Regions from separate parts of the Halobacillus sp. K22 genome, predicted to be linked through region 3. Evidence: predicted binding sites of a transcription regulator. Region 3 holds the regulator's gene; each other region holds the start of a gene.

What was found. Region 3 encodes Rex, which represses fermentation and respiration genes when NADH is low (regulators of the CRP and FNR family bind a similar motif). Its sites were predicted from a motif close to TTGTGAAATATTTCACAA; they were not measured.
Region 1: a site for Rex is predicted at 1,398-1,415, ahead of cydD (thiol reductant ABC exporter subunit CydD). Genes of this name have one in related genera too.
Region 2: a site for Rex is predicted at 1,945-1,962, ahead of ACTWPM_RS04000 (cytochrome ubiquinol oxidase subunit I). Genes of this name have one in related genera too.

The regions. Positions count from the first base shown of each region.
Region 1 covers NZ_JBQQCN010000016.1:76,161-79,443, forward strand. The annotation lists gene cydD (thiol reductant ABC exporter subunit CydD) at 1-1,371, opposite strand, end outside; gene ACTWPM_RS12690 (topology modulation protein) at 1,574-2,101, opposite strand; gene ACTWPM_RS12695 (GNAT family N-acetyltransferase) at 2,137-2,535, opposite strand; gene ACTWPM_RS12700 (NUDIX hydrolase) at 2,560-3,015, opposite strand; gene ACTWPM_RS12705 (MFS transporter) at 3,069-3,283, opposite strand, start outside.
Region 2 covers NZ_JBQQCN010000003.1:186,264-189,546, forward strand. The annotation lists gene ACTWPM_RS03995 (ABC transporter ATP-binding protein) at 1-1,672, shown strand, start outside; gene ACTWPM_RS04000 (cytochrome ubiquinol oxidase subunit I) at 2,066-3,283, shown strand, end outside.
Region 3 covers NZ_JBQQCN010000028.1:5,975-9,257, reverse strand. The annotation lists gene ACTWPM_RS17075 (SDR family oxidoreductase) at 247-1,071, shown strand; gene ACTWPM_RS17070 (redox-sensing transcriptional repressor Rex) at 1,178-1,828, opposite strand; gene moaC (cyclic pyranopterin monophosphate synthase MoaC) at 1,842-2,327, opposite strand; gene ACTWPM_RS17060 (ABC-F family ATP-binding cassette domain-containing protein) at 2,494-3,283, shown strand, end outside.

The DNA.
Region 1 (3,283 bases), on a different contig from region 3:
AATTAGCTCTGCAATTCCCGCTCGCTGTGCCGCAGTTTTAATGTCGTTCATCGAATGATTACCGCGGCCGCCAATTTCAATATTTTCAGCAATGGTTCCCGCGAATAGATAAGGATGTTGAGAAATATAACTGACTTCTTTAAACCACTCTTGCTCTTGATAAAAAGACAGAGGTTCCCCATTCACTTTCACATGTCCCTCTGAAGGCTGGAGCAGCCCGGCTACAACGTGGAGGAGTGTAGATTTACCTGAACCGCTTTTCCCGACAATCGCTGTTTGTGAATAAGCGGGAATTACTGCCTGGATATTTTCCAGTGCAAACAATCCCTCCTCTTTTCCATAACTGAAATGTACACTCTCAAGTTTTAAAGATGGGGGCTTTGAACCAGCAGAGAGCTCCCCTTCTCCCCACTCTACATAGGATTCCGATTCATTCAGCTCGTCTTCCAATTGATTGGCAGCGCCTGAGCTTCCGCGTCCTGTATGAAATGCACTGCCGAAATCTTTAAGAGTTAAGTAGAATTCAGGTGCCAGTACTAGAATGAAAAAAGCAGAGAAGAACGGAACACTTTCATAAACCACCAGACGAATGGCAATTTCCAGAGCGATCAGACCGATACTGAGCATAGATATAAATTCAAGCATAAGCGATGAAATAAAAGCTACCTTCAGAACGCCCATCGTAGCATCCCGAAATCCAAGGCTGCTCTTTTCTATTTCGTCTTTCTGCTTCTGGGCTCTTCCAAATAACTTTAACGTCGTTAAGCCTTGAAGCGTATCTAGAAACTTACCTGAAAAAGCTGAAAGCTTCTCCATTTGTTCTTCTGATTTTTTCTTCGTCATTACTCCGACTATTGCCATGAAAAAGGGAATAAACGGAGCCGTAATCAGCATGATGAGTCCAGAGTAAATATGATGCGTAAACACAACAATGAGAATCATAATCGGGATGACAGCAGTCTGAATCATTTGAGGTACATAGTTACTAAAATAACCATCTACTTCGTCTACTGAATCCATAAGCACACTTACTTTACGGCCCGACTGGCCTTTCAATGAGGCTTGAATGGGATTTCTTGAGAATTTCTGAATAATAGCCTTACGATAATGACTCTTTGCGCGAGCCGCCATTTTTACACCCGTACGACCATGAAGCCAAGTAAATCCAGCCCGCCCAGCCAGGACGAGTAAAAGTCCAATGAGCAGAGGGACAATTTCCTGAAAGGATTGCTGTCCCAAAAATATACGGTCCACAATGGCTACGAAAAAGTAAGCCTGTCCTATGATCGTTCCACCGATAATGAGAGAAGTGATGAACAAAGCCAGGATCACTTTTCTTTGACCAAAGGCTAATTTGCTCAAATGTTTCATCTATATAAACTCCTAACTGAAGCTATTTGTGAATTATTTCACACATTAATTTTATTATAAGGGATTTTGCTTAAAACTTCTAAGGATAGAACTGATGAATTTATGACAATTTCTATTCATTTTTTCCTTATCCTTCCCGCCGCATACTCCTTCACGAATCCCTTCTACAAAAAGAGTCTTCATGCTTTCTAAAAGTTCCGGGCTATCCCTTAAAACTCAAATGGTTCAGGAAATCTCTGATTTCCTTCTTACTTCTTAAAGCAACTATTCTTTTTTCAGGGTCCATTTCCTGAAAAGCCTCCAGCCTCTTTTTCATTTTCTTCTTACGAGGATAATAGGTAGTAACAATGAACTTAATAAACTCGAAATCAAGCTTCTCTTTACAACCTTCCCCCATATCTACCCGAGTCTTTCCGCGATGCATCCACCACCTTTTAAGAACACGGGAGAGACAAGTAAGAAGGGGAAGTTCCAGATAAATAATTGTATCTGCATAGGAAGCTCTCAGGTCGTAGGTCGAACTATAATTTCCTTCGATGATCCAAGAGTCTTTTACAACCACTTCCTCCTGATTGCTTTTAAATTCTTGAAAGCCTGCTTCAGTCCAGCCTGGTTTCCAATAGAAGGTATCGAGATGGTAAACATCTATATTCAGCTTTGCTCCCAATTGCCTTGCAAATGTGGATTTTCCAGTCCCTGCTGAAATTCCCATCACCATAATCCGTTTCAATCCTTCATCCCTCCCTTCACTAATCTCACAGTTTTCTATTTATTCCAATCCTGCTCCAAGATGGCATATACAAAAGAATCACGCCACCGGTTCTTCACCCGTAAATTTTCATGCAGGCGACCTTCTTTTTTCATAGCATTTTTTTCTAATACACGGGAAGAAGCCACGTTTCTTACATCGCATGTCGCGTAAATTCTGTGAAGATGGTGTTTAACGAAACCGTATTCAATGAGCATGCCTGCCAGTTCGGTCGCCAGATTCTTAAAAGCATCTCTAATGATCTGGTTCACATATACCCGGGACTGTTCTTTTGTATTTGGTCCCCAGGGCTGGTATTGGCTCACGGCCGGAATAGATGCATAGGAGTGAACATCCTCCCAGTCCTCTTCAACGATTTCACGCAAATTTATGTGATTCCCTTTCCATAAATTCATGATTCTCCTCCTGCTCTTCTATACTTATAAGTAACTTCGATACGTTTCCAGAATGAACCTGGCTCGTTCGTCTATTTTTTCAGGCAGATGCTCGCAAGAAAAGTAACATAAACTTAAACTCTCGTTATCATTTATCTTTAGGGTCCCCTCTATGTTCGAAGCCAGGAACACACTGATGACATTGTAGACTTCATCTCCGTTTGGATACTGAAAATAAAGTTCCTCTCCAGATAAAGTCCCAAGATGCATGTATTTCAAAGCCACAAGTCCTGTTTCTTCATGCAGCTCTCTTTCTGCCGTTTCAAGGAAACTTTCTCCTGGCTCCATAGCTCCACCGGGAAGTCCCCATTCTTTTGTGTCCGATCTGAATTGGAATAAAATTTTATCATCTGGATTTTTAAGCAAAATCGTAGACCCTGCAATAATGAAAGGTCTTCTCCCAATTAAGCTCCTCATTTCTTTCACGTAGTCTCTCACCATTTCACCTGCCTTCTCAGTCCTTAGTTTTCTTACGAGTCGGGCCCACGATTGTTTCAACTTTTCGTCATGACGCTTTGATCCCGCTTCTTCCCCCATTCATAATATTTTCGTTTAGAAGGCTGAGCCACTGTCGCTGTGAGAGCCAACGTGCATATAAGCATGAAAGCAGATCCAGCACTAACGATCATTCTCAGGGAGTACATTTCCGCAAGCAGTCCGAAAACCACCGTGATTATAATAATGAGGACTGACTCTATCCCTTCATAAA
Region 2 (3,283 bases), on a different contig from region 3:
CATCGCGATGCTCGTATCAACGATTGTCCGTCTGGTAGTGCCAATCTTAATTGGTCGAGTAGCCATTGATAAAGCGATCGGCAACAGTGATACTAATCTTTTAATTCAACTCGTTGTCGGTATTTCTATTCTTTATCTGCTTAGTTATATTGCAAATACACTGCGGATTAAATATGTAAATATTTTAGGTCAGAATGTGATTTATGACCTCCGGCAGCACTTGTTTTCGCATGTACAGCGGCTTTCTCACAAATTCTTTGATTCAAGATCAGCAGGTTCCATTCTAGTAAGAATTATGAATGATATTAACTCCCTTCAGGAATTGTTTACGAATGGTATTATTAACTTACTTATGGATGTGGTTATGCTTACCGGGATTATCGGAATTTTGTTCTGGATGAGCCCGAAGCTTGCCTTAGCCATACTTGTGATCATGCCGCTTATGTTTTACATTTCTACTAAGCTGCGCCGTAATATCAGGCGCTCCTGGCAGGATGTGAGGATTCAGCAGTCTCGACTCAACTCTCATTTGAACGAAAGCATTCAGGGGATTCGAATTACGCAATCTTTTTCACAGGAAAGAGAAAATGCGGAGTACTTCGATGGCGTGAACACAGATAATTTTCAGTCCTGGAATACGGCCACTAGAAAAAGTGCCATGTTCCGGCCGTTTGTAGAGATGAGTAATGCGGTAGGAACCGTTATCCTTATTTCTTTCGGTGCTTATTTGATTCTGAGCGGAGATATCTCGATTGGTAAATTCGTTTCCTTTGCCTTTTTCCTGGGTATGTTCTGGGAGCCGATTTCAAGGCTTGGCATGATGTACAATCAAATGCTTATGGCCATGGCATCATCAGAAAGGATTTTTGAGTTCCTGGATGAACAGCCAAATGTAGAAGAAAAGACAAATGCGGTTGAACTGAAAGACATGAAAGGTCATATAGAATTTGATCATGTTCAATTTGCTTATGATGAAAAACGGATTGCCCTCCATGATATCAATTTAGAAATGAAACAAGGAGAGACAGTGGCTCTCGTCGGGCACACTGGGTCCGGGAAATCGACCATTGCGAATTTAATCAGCCGTTTCTACGATCCAACAAAAGGAGCGGTTAAAATTGACGGAGTCAATTTGCAGGATGCGACGATTGACAGTGTGCGCCAGCAAATCAGTGTGGTCCTGCAGGATACCTTTATCTTCTCCGGAACCATTCTTGAGAATATCCGCTTTGGTCGTCCAACTGCCAGTGATGAAGAAGTGAAGGAAGCGGCTAAAGTGGTAGGAGCAGAGGATTTCATTAACCGTTTAAGTGATGGGTATGATACAGAAGTAGAAGAGCGTGGTAGTATTCTATCGGCTGGAGAAAAACAGCTGCTTTCATTTGCCCGTGCTTTACTTGCAAATCCGCGGATTCTTATTTTAGATGAAGCTACCGCAAGCATCGATACTGAAACGGAAGTTCGCATCCAGAAAGCCCTGCGTAAACTATTACACGGTCGAACGGCCATTATTATTGCTCACCGGCTGTCCACGATCCGTGAAGCAGACAATATTTATGTCCTGGAAAATGGACATATTCTTGAGAACGGTTCACACGATGAATTAATGGATCAAAAAGGTGAGTATTACGAATTAGTGAAAGCACAATTCCAAATGCTTGATGCGATTTAAAGAAAAGTTTCGCAAAATGACTCCATGCTTGTCAGATCCGTGTGGTTTGGAAGGAGCCATTTTCTAATCAGGGAAGAGCTGCTTACGAAGCCAGGTCGTTATCCGTAAATCCTTTAGTCTGATTATAAAAGACACCCTCTTCCGGGGTGTCTTTTTGTGTGCAATTTTTCGTTAGAAACCTTAGGGGATAGGGAATAGAAATTACATAACATTCAAGCGAACCTTTAGACATAAATGCTTGTATCGTGTATCATAAATTTAAAATTAAGACTTTGTGAAGTTTGTCACAAAATAGTCAAATACCTATTATGCCTAAACCGTTTTCACCTATTATACTAGGAATAGATTGTCTGAAAACATAAGATTGACTAGCAGTAAGAGGGGGAAGGGAAGATGTTTGATTTAGATAGTGCAACACTAAGCCGTATGCTGACTGCACTTACTCTCGGGTATCACGCGATTTTTGCGACGCTTGGAGTAGGTATTCCCGTCATGATATCCATAGCAGAATTTATAGGAATTAAAAAGAAAGATCCTCACTATACGCTGCTTGCAAGACGCTGGACAAGAGGATTTACCATAACAGTGGCCGTAGGGGTTGTGACAGGAACCGCAATTGGATTGCAGCTCTCCTTGTTATGGCCGAGTTTTATGCAGCTGGCAGGTAAGGTAATCGCTTTACCTTTATTTATGGAAACTTTCGCTTTCTTCTTTGAAGCGATATTTTTGGGGATCTATCTTTATACATGGGACCGTTTTAAAAATCCTATGTATCACTGGCTGTTATCTATTCCTGTAGTGATCGGTTCTACATTATCAGCTTTCTTCATCACTTCGGTTAACGGTTTTTTAAACACTCCGCAAGGGTTTGAACTTGAAGGAGATACAGTCACTTCTATTCAACCGTTAGCTGCAATGTTCAACCCAGCGACGCCTACGAAGGTTTTTCACGTCGTTTCTACATCTTATTTAACCGCAGCAGCTGTCCTGGCAACTATTGCTGCCATTTATCTATTGAAAAAGAAAAATACCCTCTACCACATGAAGGCGCTAAAGCTTACGGTGGTTTCTGTGTTTATTTTTGCCATAGCTACGGCTATTGCAGGTGACTTATCTGCCAAGTTTCTTGCTGAAGAGCAGCCGGAAAAACTAGCAGCTGGAGAATGGCATTTTGAAACGGAAGAAGGAGCAGACTTAGTGGTCTTTGGGACATTAAATGAAAATCAGGAAGTAGAGAATGCGATTCGAATTCCAAATGCCCTAAGCTTTTTAGCACACGGTGATTTTAATGCAGAGGTCACCGGACTGGACCAAATTCCAGATGACGAAGAGCCGCCGCTTTGGATTCACTATATGTTTGACTTGATGGTATCAATCGGTTTCTTCACTCTTGGAATTTCCCTTATGTACCTGGTTTTCTGGAAGGTGAAGAAGTGGAACGAATATCATCCGCTGCTCTTATGGGGGATTGCATCGCTGGGACCACTGTCCATGGCCGCGATCGAATTTGGCTGGGTATTCGCTGAACTTGGACGTCAGCCATGGATTCTGAGAGGATTTATGACTGTCTCTGAAGGGGCAACAACTTCTCCATATGTCGGATGGATGCTT
Region 3 (3,283 bases):
GCCTCCTCTCTTGATTACTTCGGAACTCGAATTATTTTATAACTATATCACTGATTATCGTGTTTCTCCACGTGTATGCTTACCCTTTTTCACAGGCGTTTCAAAGCTCCTTTTAGATTATTCCACTTCAGAAATTAAAAAAACATTTTCAGCCGGTTGGAAGCGTTTTAAAGAGATAGGGAGAGTTTTTTCTATAAAAAAGGGGGGTATGCAGTAGAAGAACGATTTGAAGGAGGTTAGCGAAAAATGGGACGACTAGATCAAAAAGTAGCCGTGGTAACAGGGGCTGCTACAGGAATCGGCCAGACAACGGTCAAGCTTTTTGCTGAAGAAGGTGCGACGGTAGTCTGTGCGGATGTAAACGAAGATGAAGTTCAAAACACTGTTAATGAAGTGAAAGAAAACGGTGGAAAAGCCGAATTTGTATATGTAGACGTATCAAAAGAAGAAAGCGTAACAAGCTTAGCCAATCACGTAAAAGAAACATACGGATCCATAGATGTCTTATTCAATAATGCCGGGATTGACGAAGAAGGTGGAAAAGTCCACAAATATCCCGTAGAGCTGTTCGACCAAATTATCGCAGTGGATCTGCGTGGTACTTTCTTAACAAGCAAATACTTACTCCCACTCATGCTGGAAAAAGGCAGCGGATCGATTATTAATACGTCATCGATGTCCGGAAGGGCCGCTGATCTGGACCGCTCCGGATATAATGCAGCTAAAGGCGGGATTACGAACTTCACGAAAGCCACGGCCATCGATTATGCACGTGAAGGCATCCGCGTGAACTCTATCGCTCCAGGTACGATTGAAACACCGCTGATCGATGAACTTGCCGGTTCGAAACAACAGGAGCAGGGCCGTGAATTCCGTGAAGCCAATAAGTGGGTCACTCCGATGGGGCGTCTGGGTGATCCTAAAGAAATCGCAAATGTCGCGCTGTTCTTAGCCTCAGACGAGAGCTCGTATATCACCGGGGAGGATATTACAGTAGATGGCGGCATTATGGCTTACACGTGGCCAGGTAAAATGCTGATCGATGATCAATGGAAAAAAACTACCGATTAATTAGATCTGGCTCAGGGTGAAGAACTCTGAGCCTATCTTATTAGTCAGCCAGGCCCCTCTCTCCCACAAAAAAACAGCCCAATCATCATTGGACTGTTCTTCTTCATTATTCTTCTTCCTCATCCAGAGGATAATGTTTTAGAAAATAAACGAGCGCCTGCAGTTCGATAGCGAGGTCGATATGGTGCACACGGACATGGGACGGCACAGTAATCCGCGCCGGAGTAAAGTTCAGAATCGCGCTGACTCCTGCATCCACGAGACGATCCGCAATACCTTGAGCTTCAGAAGCTGGAACGGTAAGAATGGCAACAGCCAGGTCCCCCATCTTCGCTTCCAAATCGTCTATGTGTTCGACACGGACGCCTCCCACTTCGCTTCCTACACGTTCACGACTGGCGTCAAAGGCAATTTCTATTTTCGTATTATTATTTTTTGTGAAATTGTAATTCAAGAATGCGGTCCCCAGATTACCTACTCCGATTAACGCAACCTTCGTGGTTTCATCTTGATCAAGCGTCTTTCGGAAAAATGATAATAAGTACTCTACATTATAGCCATACCCTTTTTTCCCGAGGGCTCCAAAGTAGGAAAAATCGCGGCGGATCGTAGCGGAATCGACTTTCACCGCTTCGCTCAGCTCTTTCGATGAGACGCGCATTTTTCCCTGGCTGTGCAGATTGTTTAAAAAGCGGTAATACAACGGCAATCGCTTTGCTGTAGCTTGAGGGATCTTAGTATGTTCTTCTAAATCCATGACTCTGCCTCCTTTACCGGCTCTCTCGTTGATAATCACCGGTTTTGCCGCCTGTTTTTTCGATTAGATAGGTCGGCCCGATAACCATTCCCTTATCAAGAGCTTTACACATATCATAAACCGTCAATGCTGTAGCGGAAGCAGCAGTTAACGCTTCCATTTCTACGCCTGTACTTCCTTTTGTTTTGACAGCCACTTGAATCTCTAACGTGTAAGAATTGCCTGTTTCCCAGTTGAACGAAACATCGACCCCGCTTAAAGACAGCGGGTGACACATGGGAATCCAGTCCGATGTTTTCTTCGCAGCCATAATGCCTGCCACTTGCGCCACCGCGAGTACGTCGCCTTTGGCCATTTCCTGATTGGTAATTTTATGATAAATTTCTTCGTTGACTTGTACACTTGTGAAGGCCGCTGCCGTACGTACCGTTTCTCCTTTATTAGAGATGTCCACCATACGGGCGCGTCCCTGTTCATTAAAGTGTGTAAACTCTGACATGTTCTTTCCCCTTTTCGAACAAATTCACAAACTAACTGTTAGTTACATTACTCTTATTCTAACAAAAAATCAACGGCTAGACGTTAAAGATTTCACAAACTCAGGGTCATTACCTTGCTAGAAGAATCCCCGATACGATACACTTATCTCATTGAGGTGAAACGACATGATTCTCATGCAATTAAATCAATTAACCAAACGATTTGGAGCGGAATTGATTTTATCTAATATTAAATTGGAAGTACAAATGAATGATCGCATCGCGATTGTCGGCCGAAATGGCACAGGAAAATCAACGTTGCTGAAGATGATGGCCGGTGAAATGAGTTATGATTCCGGGGACATTTTTAAACCAAAGGAAACAACTGTCGGCTACTTGGCTCAGGATACAGGTCTGCAGTCCGAGGAAACAATATGGAACGAAATGGAGAAGGTATTCTCTCATTTGAAGAGTCTGGAGGACGAACTGCGTGCCATGGAAGTTGATATGGCTGACCCAGATCTTATGGATGACCCCGAGCGCTATCAACAGCTCCTGTCCAGCTATGACCGGAAGCAGGAGTATTTTAAAACGGCGGGCGGCTATCAATATGAGACGGAAATTAAATCCGTTCTGAATGGATTGAACTTCCATAATTTTGACTGGAACACACCGATTACGTCACTAAGCGGCGGGCAGAAAACTCGTCTCGCTCTTGGTAAGTTATTATTGACCAGTCCAGATGTTCTAATTCTCGATGAGCCAACCAACCACCTGGACATCGATACTCTCTCGTGGCTGGAAGGATACTTACAAGGCTACAAAGGCGCTGTCGTCATTGTTTCCCACGACCGTTATTTTCTGGACAAGATCGTAAACACCGTTTATGAGATCGCCTTTCAATCTTCTAAGAAGTACCCAGGGAACTACAGTGACTATTTGAAGAAAAAAGAAGCCGATTTTGAGATTGAAATGA